Regions from separate parts of the Kitasatospora sp. NPDC005856 genome, predicted to be linked through region 1. Evidence: riboswitches for the same ligand, from Rfam matches in the RefSeq annotation. Region 1 holds a riboswitch; each other region holds the start of a gene.
The links. A riboswitch is a leader RNA that binds a small molecule or an ion and turns the genes downstream of it on or off. The one in region 1 is predicted to bind cyclic di-AMP.

Region 1 (3,372 bases):
ACTCCTGGATGTCGACGTTGGAGTCCGCGTGCGACCCACCGTTGAGGATGTTCATCATCGGGACCGGCAGGACGTGCGCGTTCGGGCCGCCCAGGTAGCGGAACAGCGGCAGGTCGCTGGCCTCGGAGGCGGCGTGCGCGACGGCCAGCGAGACGCCCAGGATGGCGTTGGCGCCCAGCGAGGACTTGTCCGGGGTGGCGTCCAGGTCCAGCATGGCCTGGTCGATCAGGCGCTGCTCGGTGGCGTCGTAGCCGACGAGCTCCGGGCCGATCTGCTCGATGACGGCCAGGACGGCCTTCTCGACGCCCTTGCCGAAGTAGCGGTTCTTGTCACCGTCGCGCAGCTCCAGGGCCTCGAAGGCACCGGTGGAGGCACCCGACGGCACAGCGGCACGACCCGTGCTGCCGTCGTCGAGGCCGACCTCGACCTCGACCGTGGGGTTGCCGCGCGAGTCGAGGATCTCACGGGCTACGACGACATCGATGGACGGCACGAGGCATCTCCTTGCGGAAGCAGGGTCCGGTCTGACGGTGGTGCTGTCAGCAGGACGATTGCGGAGTCGTTACGACCAGAGCCTAACCGCCCGGGCTCCCGGGGCCACGTCCGCCTCGGTCCCGTCTCAGCGTGTGGCCCCACTACCCACCGGTAGTTCACCTGCTTGTCCCAGCTTGTCCCACCGGAGCGGGCGAATGCGGACGAAGGGGACCGGTAGGACCGGTCCCCTTCGGACGGCGGGGTGAGGCGGCGCCGGCGCCGGGCGCGTCGGCGGGCGCGGCTTGCGGCCGCGGGCACGGCCGCGGCTTGCGATCGCGGGCGCTACGGGCCGGCGTCGGGCGGGCCGGCGTCGGGCGGGCCGGCTCAGCCGAAGTGCAGCACCTGGCCGGGCATGATCAGGTTCGGGTCGCCGCCGACGGTGGCGTGGTTCTGCTCGTACAGCGCGTGCCAGCCGCCGGACACGCCCTGGGCGGTGGCGATGGTCGACAGGGTGTCACCGGCGCGGACGGTGTAGTCGTGGCCGGCGGCCTGCGGGGCCGACTGCGCGGCCTGCGGGGCGTACTGCGGCTGGGCGGCGGCCTGGCCGGCGTACTGCTGGTAGACGCCCTGGTGGCTGGTCCAGTACCAGGCGCCGTTGTTCTGGTACCAGTACACCTTGGCGTCGGCGTCCCAGCCGGCCTTGCCGGAGAAGCCCGGGGCCTGCGGCTGCGCCTGCTGCTGCGGGGCGGCCTGCTGGACCGGCTGCGCGGCGGGCTTCTGGGCCGGCTTCTGGGCGACGGGCTGCTGCGCGACCGGCTTCTCGGCCGGCTTGGCGGCGGGCTTCGGGGTCTGCTGCTTGGGGGCGGACTGCGGCTTGGCGTCCGAGGAGGTGTCGACCGCGGCCGGGGCGCCGCCCTTGGTCAGACCGGCCTTCTGGGAGCAGACCGGCCAGGCGCCCGGACCCTGCGAGGCCAGCACCTTCTCGGCGACCGAGATCTGCTGGCCCTTGCTGGCCTGGTTGGCCTGCGGCGCGTAGGCGGTGCCGCCGTACGCCTTCCAGGTGCTGGAGGTGAACTGGAGGCCGCCGTAGAAGCCGTTGCCGGTGTTGATGCTCCAGTTGCCGCCGCTCTCGCACTGGGCGACGGCGTCCCAGGTGGAGGCCGGGGCCGCGGAGGCGCCGGTGGCGGTGAGGAGCGGCATCGCGAGTCCGACGCCGGCCACACCGGCGACGGCGATGGCCTTCTCGGCCTGGGTGCGACGACGGTGACGGCCAGTTCCAACGAACAGCATGAAGAGGTCCCTCTCCGCACGCCTGCGAGGTGAGCTGTCGGGTTCGGACCGGGAGGTGGCCCGGCCGCCGTATGCGGAAACGTTCCGCTCGGGCGGCTTCACCCCAAGCCGTGGGGAGACGGCAAAAAACCTGGTTCCCCCGCCCCTGCCCAGGGTTCTGGTCGGTTTCCCGTGGCGCGGCGGGCAGGACTCGGCGTTCCGCGTACGAGGTCCGCAGCTGCGAACTCCAGGGAGAGTAGACAGATCTTCAGACCAATCACAAGCTCATATCGTCGATATCACACGATAATTACGGCCTGTGCTCGATCGCCTACCAACGGCGGTGTTATGTCCGGATTGATGGTTGTTCACACCCCCGCCAGCAGGCGATTCGCGACGTCCCGTCAGCGCGACCTCAGCGTGTCGCGGGCGCGGCGGGAGCGTTCGGAGAGGCCTCCGGAGGGGTGCGCGGAGGAGTGTGCGGAGGAGCGTGCGGAGAGCGGTTCTCCGGGCTGAATTCCACCGGAAGTTCGCGCAGCCCACGCATGATCAGACCGCCGCGCCACCGCAGATCCTCCGGGCGTTCCGCGAGCCGCAGATCCGGCAGCCGGGAGAGCAGCGTGGCCAGCGCGGCACGGCCCTCCAGCCGGGCGAGCGGAGCGCCGATGCAGTAGTGGATGCCGTGCCCGAAGCCCAGGTGGGGGTTGTCCGTTCGGGCCAGGTCCAGGGTGTTCTCGTCCGCGAACCGGGCCGGGTCGCGGTCCGCCGCGGCGAGCACCACCAGCACCGGATCGCCGACCGGGATGTCCACCCCGCCGATGGTCAGCGGACGGGTCGCGAACCGCCAGGTCGCCAGCTCCACCGGCCCGTCGTAGCGCAGGAGTTCCTCGATGCCGGTCTCCAGCAGCGCGCTCTCCCCGCGGGCCACCGACTCCTGCAGCAACCGGCGCTGCTCCGGATTGCGCAGCAGGGCGTACGTGCCGTTGCCGATCAGGTTCACGGTCGTCTCGAAGCCCGCGAACAGGAGGATGAAGGCCATCGCCGCGGCCTCGTTCTCGGTCAGGTGCTCGCCGTGGTCGCCCGCCCGGATCAGACCGGAGATCAGGTCGTCCCCGAGGTCCGCGCGCTTGCGGTGGATCAGCTCCAGCAGGTACGCCCGCATCCGCTTCACCGCCCGCCCCACGCCGCCGCGTTGGCCACTGCCGTGTCCCGGCTTCGTGTGTCGCAGCATCATCCCGGCCCAGTCGCGGAAGTCGTCCTGGTCCTCGGCCGGCACCCCGAGCATGTCGCAGATCGCGTAGATGGGCAGCGGGAAGGCGAACTCGTGGATCAGGTCCGCCGAACCGCGCTGCGCGAAGCCGTCGATCAGCCGGTCGGTGAGCTGCTGCACCCGCGGCTCGAACTCGGCCACCCGGCGCGGGGTGAACGCCTTCGACACCAGCCGGCGCAGCCGGGTGTGGTCCGGCGGGTCGATGTTCAGCAGGTGGGTCATCAGGTCCGCCTGCCGCTCCCCCGGGATGCCCACCCGGCCGGTGCGGTGCGCCTGCTCACTGTGGTGCGCCGGGTTCTTCGACAGCCGGCTGTCCGCGAGCGCCTGCCGGGCGTCCGCGTACCTGGTCACCAGCCAGG
Region 2 (3,372 bases), on a different contig from region 1:
CCGGCCGTGCGATGCCTGGTCAGGAGCGTGTTCGGGGTGGTGTGCCGATCCCGTGCGGTCAGTGTGCGGAGCGGAGTTCACGCCTTCGGGGGAGTGGCAAAACAGATAGATCTTCACTAGGGTCTGGCGTCAAACCTATTTTCCGGAATCTCATCCCATCAGGTGAGTCCGATGGAAGAAGGAGCCGGTCCCTTGGCCTCCCACCGCCGTCCCAAGCAGCCGAGCCGCGCGCGGATCTCCGTGCTCACAGCTGCCGCTGCGACCGCGGTCGCCCTCTCCGCCCAGGTGGCCGCGCACGCCGCGCCGCAGCCCAACAAGGCGGACGTCAAGGCGCAGATCGACCAGCTCCAGGAGGAGCAGGAGCAGTCGGCGGAGAAGTACAACGGCGCCAAGGAGCGGGCCGACCAGCTGCGCAAGCAGGCCGACCAGCTGCAGGACCAGGTGGCCCGCAGCCAGGAGCAGATGACCCAGCTCCAGGGCGGCCTCGCCGAGGTGGCGGGCGAGCAGTACCGCACCGGCGGCATCGACCCGTCCGTCCAGCTGATGCTCTCCTCCGACCCGTCCGGCTACCTGGAGAAGGCCTCCACCGTCCAGCAGGCCAGCACCAGCCAGGCCGAGGCGCTCAAGGGGCTGCTGGACCAGCAGCGCCGGCTGGACCAGGAGAAGGCCGAGGCGGCCGCCGTGCTCGCCTCGCTGGACACCACCACCAAGGACCTGAACCAGGCCAAGGCGGACGTCAACGCCAAGCTGAAGGCCGCCCAGGACCTGCTGAACTCGCTGAGCGCCGCCGACCGCGCCGCGCTGAAGGCCCAGCAGGCGCAGGACGACCGCGCCTCGCGGGGCAGCGAGCGGGTCGACCTCGGCAGTCTGCCGCCGGCCAGTGGCTACGCGGCCGTGGCGGTGTCCAAGGCGATGGGCAAGCAGGGCTCGCCGTACGTGTGGGGCGCCACCGGCTCGACCACCTTCGACTGCTCGGGCCTGATGGTCTGGGCGTACGGCCAGGCCGGCGTCTCGCTGCCGCGCACCTCGCAGGAGCAGGGCCACTACGGCACCCGGGTGCCGTCGCTGGACCAGGCCCAGCCGGGCGACCTGGTGATCTACGGCGGCGACATGCACCACGTCGGGATGTACATCGGCAACGGCATGGTGGTCCACGCGCCGCACACCGGTGACGTGGTGAAGGTGATGAAGGCCGACGCGATGTCGATCAACACCATCCGCCGGGTCTGACGGCCCGACACGCCCGAGGGGCTCCTCCGGGGCCTGTGAAAAGCGCCACCCCCCGCGTGGGGTGGCGTTCGGCTTCGCGCGCCCTTTCGTGACCACATGCCGAGAACCGATCAGCCTTCTGTGCGCCACTGGTCACCATCGGTCATATTCACAAAAGAACTTGGGAAATCTTCGGTCTTTTTTCTGACAAGGATTTGAACGGATCACGGTTCAGTTACTAGGGTCGTGCTCCGAACCACCGCACTGTCGATCGCCCAGCCAGGGTGGCGGCGGTGGTTACCGTCGAGTTCGCGAGGCAGCGGGGCAGGTCGAAGCGACTGCCCGACAGGGGAGCCCAGTGGTTGGGGGCGCTGCGGAGCGGAGCCGGGGAACCACGTTCCTCCGGGGTGAATCGGCGCCAGGTCGGCCGGTGGAACGGCCGTGAGGCGTCGTAGGGCATGCTTCCGGCCCGAACCCGTCAGCTCACCCGGTAGGCGGATGTAGGAAGAAGGAGTCCGCCTTCGTGGCGTCCCATCGTCGTCCCAAGCCCGCAGGCCGCGCCCGCGTCTCGATCCTGACCGGTGTCGCCGCGGCCGCCGTCGTCCTCTCCGCGCAAGGCGCCCACGCCGACCCGCAGCCGACCAAGGAACAGGTCAAGGAGCAGGTCGACCAGCTCAACGAGCAGGCCGAGGTCGCGACCGAGAACTACAACGCCGCCCAGTCCAAGCAGCAGGAGCTGGAGAAGCAGGTCTCCGGCCTGCAGGACCAGGTGGCCCGTCAGCAGGCCCAGGTCACCGAGCTCCAGGGCGGCCTGGCCGAGATCGCCGGCGAGCAGTACCGCAACGGGGGCATATCCCCGACCGTCCAGCTGATGTTCTCCTCCAGCCCGGAGAACTTCCTCGGTCAGGCCGACGCCCTGAACCAGGCCGGCAGCACCCAGAAGGGTCAGCTGAAGGAGCTCCAGGAGCAGCAGCGCAAGCTCGACCAGGACCGCAGCGAGGCCCAGGGCAAGCTCGCCGAGCTGGAGACGACCACCCAGCAGCTGAAGACCTCCAAGGAAGAGGTCCAGGGCAAGCTGAAGGCGGCCCAGGACCTGCTCAACACGCTGACCGAGCAGGAGCGCCAGGCGCTGCGCCAGGCCGAGGAGAAGGCCGCGGCCGACGCCAAGGCCAAGGCTGACGCCGCCGCCCAGGCCCAGCAGCAGGCCGACCGCGCCTCGCGCGACAACAGCCGCAGCGACCTCTCGGCCCCCACGACCACCGCTCCGGTGAAGGTGGCCCCCGGCAGCTCGCGCGGTGCCGCCGCGCTCGCGGCCGCCGCGTCCAAGGTCGGCAGCCCGTACGTCTGGGGCGCCACCGGCCCGAACTCCTTCGACTGCTCCGGCCTGATGGTCTGGGCGTTCAACCAGGCCGACGTGTCGCTGCCGCGCACCTCGCAGGCGCAGGCCGGGGCCGGCACCCGGATCGGTTCGGACATCTCCCAGGCCCAGCCCGGCGACCTGCTGATCTTCTACACCGACGCCCACCACGTCGGCATCTACGCCGGCAACGGCCAGGTGCTGCACGCCCCCAAGCCGGGTGCGTCGGTGCGCTACGAGGCGGTCACCAACATGCCGCTGGCCTCCATCGTGCGGGTCTGATCCCCGCTCGGACGCTTCCAGGCCCGGTCTCCCTCAGGGGAGGCCGGGCCTGCAGCTTTTCCCGGGGCTCTTCCTGCGGCTTTCCCCCCGAGTCGATCTGATGTCCGACAAGGGGTCGAATATTCGGGTTGGTGGGGGTTTGGACTCGCCTGCCCGGACTCGCTAACGTCTGCCACCGGACTCCCGCTCGACGGCCGCCCCTCCCGGTGCGGCGGCGGGGGCCGCACCGCAGGATTGGAGCCGCTGCCGCCATGCCCGTGCACCGCCGTTCCCAACTGCTCACCCGGGCGCTGGTGCTGACCGCGGCCGCCGCCACCGCCCTGGGCGTGGCCGCCGGAGGCAGTGCCCAGGCCGCCCCCGGCAGCCCGGACCCGGGCGACCGTCAGGACGTCAAGACGCAGGTGGAGCAGCTGTACGACGAGGCCGAGCAGGCGTCCGAGCGGTTCAACGCGGCGCAGGAGGCCCAGCGGCGGCTCCAGGGCGAGACCACGATCCTCCAGGGCGAGATCGCACTGGCCCAGGAT
Region 3 (3,372 bases), on a different contig from region 1:
CCACGGACGGCGCCCGGCGACTGCTGGAGCAGGGCCTGATGCGGCGCAGCTACCGCAACCTGGCCGAGCTGACCGCGCAGGGGCGGCCGATGCCGGACGAACTGGCCGGTGACTTCGGGCAGTTCGAGGAGGCGGCGGTCGACGCGGCGCTCGACCTGTTCGGCGACTGGACGGTTCCCGGGCTGCCGCGGCTGCTGGTGACGGAGTTCCCGGAGCTGGCGCCGGAGCCGGGCCAGGAGGAGATCGAGGCGTACCTGGCGCAGCTGCCCGCCGAGGAGTGAGACCGCACGGCGAAGGCCCCCGGCCCCGGAGCGGCTGCTCCGGGGCCGGGGGCCTTCGTGCGAGTGCGTCGGACCTCGCGCGCGCGTCGGGCCACTGCGCGGGTGCGCCGGGCCTGTCGCGGGTGGGTCAGGGGTTGAGGCCGCGCTGCTGGAGCCAGGGCTCCGGGTCGACCGGGGCGCCGCCGCCGGGGCGGACCTCCATGTGCAGGTGCGGGCCGGTGACGTTGCCGGTCGCGCCGACCTTGCCGATCTGCTGGCCGGCGGCGACCTTGCCGGAGCCCTTGGTGATCGAGGAGAGGTGGCAGTACCAGATCTCGGTGCCGTCGGGCAGGGTCTCGACGATCCGGTAGCCGTACGAGCCGGCCCAGCCGGCCGAGGTGATGGTGCCCTGGCCGAGCGCGTGGACCGGAGTGCCGGTGTCGGCGGCGAAGTCCAGACCGGTGTGCAGGTTGGCCCAGTAGCGGGCGCTCTGGCCGTAGTGGGCGGAGAGCCGGTAGTCCTGCACCGGGAGGGTGAGGGCGGCGGCCTGGGCCCGCTCGGCCTCCTCGGCGGCGCGCTTGGCCTCGGCCTCCTTGGCGGCGGCCTTGGCCTCCGCCTCCTGCGCGGCCTGGAGCCGGGCGGTCTCCTCGGCGGCGGTGCGCTGGCTGTCGGCCTGGTTCTGGATGCGGGCGGCGAGCGCGAGGCCGGGGTCGGCGGAGAGGGCGACGGGAGTCTCGTCCGGGACCTCGACGGCGGGGGCGGCGGCCGGGGTCGCCGAGGCGAAGCCGGTGGCGCCCAGGGTGGCGGCGACGGCGGTGACGCCGAGCAGCGGGGAGGCTCCGCGGGTCTGACGCGGCATCCGGTGCCGGTTGGTCTCGACCTCCGTGGCGAAGCCCTCCGGGCCGAAGGCCTCGGGGCCGTCCGTGCCGGGGTGGTCGAGGAGCTGGGTACCGGCTGCGAAGCCGGCCGGGTGTGCCGGGGTGTGCGTCGACGCCACGGGAGGCGCGCTCCTTTCCTTCCTTCGCGCCTACCGGGTTAGCTGACGGGTTCGGAGCAGGAAGGTCTCCTACGGCCGGGCCGGGGCCCCGCCGATTCACCCCAAGGAACGTGGTTCCCCGGCTCCCCGACCTGCCCGGAGGCGGGTCCGCGGGATTAGGCGACGGCGCACGGTGCCGTCTGGGTACGGCGTTGACAACCGCGCTGCGTTATCAAACGTTAATCCTAGGAGGCTCCGATTCCAAGCCATCCGTTCGGAGCAGCCTAGGGCAAAGTGATCGGACGTCAACGAACGACACCGCCGAACCGGCCTCCCGTACACAGCCCCATCTGAGTACCGCTACTCATGTGCGCCCCCTCCGGACGGCCGCATCCTGACGCCATGAGCGCACCGATGCAGACCCGCACCACGGCCGCGTACCACATCCAGGCCGTCCTCTCCTTCGCCCTGTCGGCCACCGCCCTCGCCGCCGGGATCGCCTACCTGCCGGTCGGCGGCTGGACCAGGGCCTTCCTCGGGATCGGCCTCCTCTACACCGTCACCTCCGCGTTCACGCTGGCGAAGGTGATCCGGGACCGGCAGGAGTCCAACGAGATGGTCACCCGGGTGGACCAGGCCCGGCTGGAGAAGCTGCTCAGCGAGCACGACCCGTTCAAGGTGGAGGGAGCGTGACCGCTCCACGGCCGACCGCTTGACGGCTAAGGCTATTAGCCTTAGCTTTGTGGCTATCGGCACTCACCGCCGACGTCCCGCACCGGCGGCCCGAGGAGGACCACCATGAACGGCACCATCACCCCGAGCACCCAGTACCTGACCGTTCCCGGCGGCCGGGTCGCCTTCGACGACACCCGGCAGGGCCACGGCACCCCCGTCGTCCTGCTCCCGGGCATGCTCGACAGCCGGGCCGCGTACCGGCACCTGCGCCCACTGCTCGTCGCCGCCGGCCACCGCGTCGTCACCATGGACCTGCGGGGCTTCGGCGAGTCCTCCGTCGCGTGGGACGACTACGGCCCCGCCGCCGTCGCCGGCGACGTCCTCGCCCTGCTCGACCACCTCGGCATCGAGCGCGCCGTCCTCGCCGGGAACTCCTACACCGGGGCGACCGTCGTCAAGGCCGCCGGGGACGCGCCCGAGCGGGTCGCCGGGATCGTGCTGATCGACGCCTTCGTCGAGAACCCGCCGCCGGGCGCCCTCATGCGCACCGTCATGGGCCTGATGGGCGTCGCCCTCGTCCACTGGCCGGCCTCCTGGGGCTTCTACCTGCGTCGGATGGCCTTCCCGGGCGCCAAGCCCGCCGACTTCGACGCGTACGTGGACGGGCTGGTCGCCGCGCTGCGCACCCCGGGGCGCAAGGCCGCCGTCCGCGGGCAGGTCCACGGCGACTCGGCGCCGGTCGGCTGGACGGCCGCGGTGCGGTGCCCGGCGCTGGTGGTCATGGGCAGCAAGGACCCCGACTTCCCGAAGCCGGAGCTCGTCGCCGACCGGCAGGCCGCCGCGCTCGGCGCTCGCAAGGCGATGATCGAGGGGTCCGGGCACTATCCGATGGCCGACAACCCGACCGCCACCGCGGACGCCCTGCTGCCGTTCCTGGCCGAGCTCGGCTGAGCCCCGACCCACCCCGTCCGACCCACCCGACGCCGTACGTACGGAGAGACCGAACCCATGCCCCGCGTAGGACTGACCCCCGGGCAGGTCGTCGACCACGCCCTCGCCCTCATCGACGAGCAGGGCGCCGAGGCCCTCACCCTGGCCTCCGTCGCCGCCCGGGCCGGGGTCGCCACCCCTTCTCTGTACAAGCACGTCAGCGGCGGCCTGGCCGAACTGCGGCGACTGATCGCCGTCCGGGTCACCGGGGACCTGGCCGACCGGCTGGCCACCGCGGCCGTCGGACGCAGCGGGGACGACGCCGTCGCCGCCGTCATGCGCGCCTACCACGCGTACGCCACCGAGCACCCGCACCGCTACAGCGCCCTCCCGCAGGCCCCGCAGCCCGACGACGAGCTGGCCCACGCGGCCGCCCGGCTCGTCGGCGTGATCGTCGCCGTGCTGCGGGAGTACGGCCTCGACGGCTCCGAGGCGATCCACGCCGCCCGCACCGTCCGTTCCCTCGCCCAC
Region 4 (3,372 bases), on a different contig from region 1:
CGGTCCGGCTCGACCCTGAGCTGCCGGTGGGCAGACTGAGCGGCGGCTCGGTCACGGTGCGCAGCGCGGACGACCGGAACGAGGACGACAACCGGCAGCCGTTCGACATCACGGTGGCAGAGACGGCTGCCGGCGCCTGAACCGGCCGTATCCCGCCGGTGGGACCGGGCCGACCGGCGGGACCGGCCCGGCGGTGACCCCGGTCCTACCGGAAGACGCGGACGTAGTCGGCGGCGAACGTGATCGGGGCGGCCCCCTGCGGCGCCGGATGGTACTGCCCCGCAGACACGGAGAGGTTGAGGATCAGGTACGCCGACCAGTTGGCGCCGACGCCCCTGCCGTCCGAGAAGACCTTGACGCCGTTGACGTACCAGTCCACCGAATTGGCGCCGTAGTGGGTGCCGATGGTCACCCACCGGCCCTTCGCGACGGCGCTCGCGTCGGTGTGGTATCTGGCATTGCCCGGGTTGACGTGGTTGGTCAGCTCCAGCAGGTTCGGGTTGTCGGGGTGGTACTCGAATGAGTCGATCTCCCCGTTGCCGTTCTTCCAGGTCCACAGGGCCGGCCAGGCGCCGCTGTCGGCGGGCAGCTCGACCCGGGTCTCGGCGTAGTCGCCGGTCCTGACCTGGAAGCCCTCGTCGGAACCCTCGGTGGTCAGGAAGCCGGTGTTCCAGGACCGCTTGCCGTTCTCCAGGGCCGGACCGCCGGGCGTGGCGGTGAAGGTGGCGACCCCGTTGGCGACGCTGACGTTGTTCCTGTTCAGCCAGTCGAGCTTGTTGTCGCCCGGGTTGTGATTGGCGTACCGGTACGCGGTGCTCTTGTCGCCGACCCAGCGCCGGCCCCAGCTGATCGCGCCGTTGAACTCGTCCGACCAGGTCAGCGACTTGCCGGCGACCGGGGATGACGGCGCCGCGGTGCTCGGGTTCGGCGTGGTCGGCTTGGTCGTCGGATCGGTGGTCGGGGCCGGGGTCGGGGCCGGGGTCGGGGTCGGGGTCGGGGTCGGCGTGGACGTCCCGGCCGCCGAGACCACCAGCCGCTGCGAGGACAGGTTGTGCCAGGTGCCGCCGAGGTCCTGCCAGAAGCCGAACCGGGTGTACGTCCCGGCAGGCAGGGCACGCGCGCCGCTGGTGAAGTCGAACCCGCTCGGGCAGATCTGCACGTCGGAGGCCTTGCCGGGGAAGTCGAGGTTGTTGCCGCGCGCGTCGCGCACGCCCACGCCGACAGTCCTCGCGGTGACGCAGGCCGAGGAGTGCAGACCGAGCGAGGCGGCGGTGGCCTTGCCCGCGACCATGGTGGCGGGGCCGAGCCGGTCCTGGGTGACGGTCGGCGCGGAGACCGTCGGCACGGCGGTCACGGTCGGCGCGGTCACGGTCGGCGCCGTGACGGTCGGCGCCGTGACGGCCTGGGCCCCGCTGACGGACGACAGGCCGAGCAGACCGGCACCGCTGATGGCGAGCGCCCCGGTGGCGGCGAGGGCGGCGTTGCGGCCGCGGCGGGACGGACGGGCGTGGCGTGGACCGCGACGGCGGGCGGGCGCGAGCGCGGGCCGCGGCATGGAGCCGGCAGGCTTGGGCATGGGGGTGACCTCTGCGACGCCTGCGAGGTGAGCTGTCGGGTTCGGGCTGAGGCTGCCCGGCCACCTGGGGAGCGGCTTCACCCCTAGCCGCGGCCCGTACGCAGGGGCGTACGGGCCGGGCGCTGACCTTGGTTCCCCCGCTCCCGTCCGCTGTGGTGCTCGGTGACCCGCCCACGGGTGGACAGGACTCGGCGTCCCGGCGGCGGGGTCCGCGAGGGCGGACGACCGTTGCAGGCTAGGCAGGCCGTACGTGAGCGGACAACTCGGCCGGGCGGGTTGTCGCGCAGCTCACAGCGGTGTCGATCAACGACGCTGCGTGGCAGCCGAGTTGATCACGGACAGGGCGGGAGGAGTAGGACGGGGATCACCCAGCCGGCCGGGCGGCAGGAGCGGTGTGCGGCCCTGCCCATGTGCCGGTCGCACACCCGGGCGGCCGCGTGATGGCGGACCGTACCGTGGCGACTGCCTGACCGAGTGCACCCGGTCGGATAAATTGGAGGTCGGACATCATCCGCCGTGCACAAGAGCGGCGAGCCCGACCGGATGCTCGCCACGACCTGACAGAGACGAGGACCCGCCCCACCATGACCGCGCCCCTGCCCGCCTTCGCCGGCCGCACCTACCTCTTCCAGGCCGACAACGGCGCGGCCTTCCGCAACACCTACTCGGCCGACGGCACGCGGCTGCGCTGGGAGGGCCTCGGCGAGTCCGCGGGCCAGTGGGAGGACGTGCGGCTGCACGTCGCCGAGGTCGCGCCCGAGATCTACTTCGTCAGCTGGACCGAACAGAGCGGGATCACCGTCAGCCACGTGATGGACCTCGGCAAGCTGACCGTGCGGGCCTTCTGGACCTTCGAGGGCGAGGGCGGCCGGGTCGGCGAGCTGCACACCGGGACGCTGGAGCGGGTGGCCTGAGCGCTGGGACCGCCGGACGGGGCCGGACGGCTCCTGAACGACCTGGACGACCTGGACGACCTGGACGACCTGAATGATCGAACCCCCGGGGCTGAGGCTCCGGGGGTTCGATCATTCGGCCGGTCAGGCTCGGCCGGGTCCGTTCAGACGGTCTGGTTCGGCACCTTGAGGTGCTGGGACAGCCACTCCAGCGAGGAGGGCAGCAGGGCGCTCCAGGTCTCGAAGTTGTGGCCGCCGTTGTCCAGCATGCTGTACGAGACCTTCATCGGGCTCTGTACCGCGTTGACGAAGGCCTCGGTCTCCTGCCGGTAGTTGCCGTCCCCCTTCTTGGTGCCGGCCAGCAGCACGGACACCTTCGGCTGCGGCAGGTTCTTCAGCCGCCACATCAGGTTGGCCTCGTCGCGGCGCTGCTTGCTGCCGCCGAAGAGGTCACCCGTGGTCGGGTCGTCGGCCGCGTCGTAGTAGGCGGAGAGCGCGACGGCGGTCGGGAAGACGTCCGGGTGGCGCATGGCCAGCTTGAGCGCGCAGTAGCCACCGGTCGAGTTGCCCATGAAGGCCCAGGCCTGCGGGTCCGAGGAGACCCGGTAGCTGGCCTGGATCGCCGAGGGCACGTCCTTGGTGAAGTAGGTGTCGGACTGCGGGCCGTTCGGGATGTCCTCGCACTCGGTGTCCTGCGGCAGCGCGGGCGAGGGACGCACCAGGACCATGACGGTCGGCTGCATCCGCCCTTCCTGCAGCAGCTTGAGCGCGGCACCCGGGTAGTTGAAGCGGGTGATCAGGTTCTCGGCGATTCCTGGGAATCCGGTGCTGACGATCACGGCCGGGAACTGCTTCTGGGCGTACTCCGGCTGGAAGTACTGCGGGGGCAGGTAGACGTAGCCC

Region 2: linked by a shared signal. The riboswitch ahead of ABZ449_RS34025 (NlpC/P60 family protein) and the one ahead of ABZ449_RS34760 (transglycosylase family protein) in region 1 are both predicted to bind cyclic di-AMP.
Region 3: linked by a shared signal. The riboswitch ahead of ABZ449_RS20015 (M23 family metallopeptidase) and the one ahead of ABZ449_RS34760 (transglycosylase family protein) in region 1 are both predicted to bind cyclic di-AMP.
Region 4: linked by a shared signal. The riboswitch ahead of ABZ449_RS01530 (hypothetical protein) and the one ahead of ABZ449_RS34760 (transglycosylase family protein) in region 1 are both predicted to bind cyclic di-AMP.

What each region holds. Positions count from the first base shown of each region.
Region 1 is NZ_JBEXWT010000091.1:7,819-11,190, forward strand. Features, by position in the region: gene eno (phosphopyruvate hydratase) at 1-493, opposite strand, end outside; gene ABZ449_RS34760 (transglycosylase family protein) at 859-1,764, opposite strand; cyclic di-AMP (ydaO/yuaA leader) riboswitch at 1,770-1,937, opposite strand; gene ABZ449_RS34765 (cytochrome P450) at 2,159-3,372, opposite strand, start outside.
Region 2 is NZ_JBEXWT010000085.1:36,299-39,670, forward strand. Features, by position in the region: gene ABZ449_RS34020 (NlpC/P60 family protein) at 193-1,230, shown strand; cyclic di-AMP (ydaO/yuaA leader) riboswitch at 1,569-1,722, shown strand; gene ABZ449_RS34025 (NlpC/P60 family protein) at 1,733-2,848, shown strand; gene ABZ449_RS34030 (NlpC/P60 family protein) at 3,100-3,372, shown strand, end outside.
Region 3 is NZ_JBEXWT010000031.1:17,877-21,248, forward strand. Features, by position in the region: gene ABZ449_RS20010 (hypothetical protein) at 1-281, shown strand, start outside; gene ABZ449_RS20015 (M23 family metallopeptidase) at 409-1,257, opposite strand; cyclic di-AMP (ydaO/yuaA leader) riboswitch at 1,271-1,429, opposite strand; gene ABZ449_RS20020 (YiaA/YiaB family inner membrane protein) at 1,639-1,929, shown strand; gene ABZ449_RS20025 (alpha/beta hydrolase) at 2,035-2,862, shown strand; gene ABZ449_RS20030 (WHG domain-containing protein) at 2,920-3,372, shown strand, end outside.
Region 4 is NZ_JBEXWT010000001.1:357,048-360,419, reverse strand. Features, by position in the region: gene ABZ449_RS01535 (hypothetical protein) at 1-140, shown strand, start outside; gene ABZ449_RS01530 (hypothetical protein) at 206-1,576, opposite strand; cyclic di-AMP (ydaO/yuaA leader) riboswitch at 1,579-1,744, opposite strand; gene ABZ449_RS01525 (MoaF N-terminal domain-containing protein) at 2,161-2,490, shown strand; gene ABZ449_RS01520 (alpha/beta hydrolase-fold protein) at 2,634-3,372, opposite strand, start outside.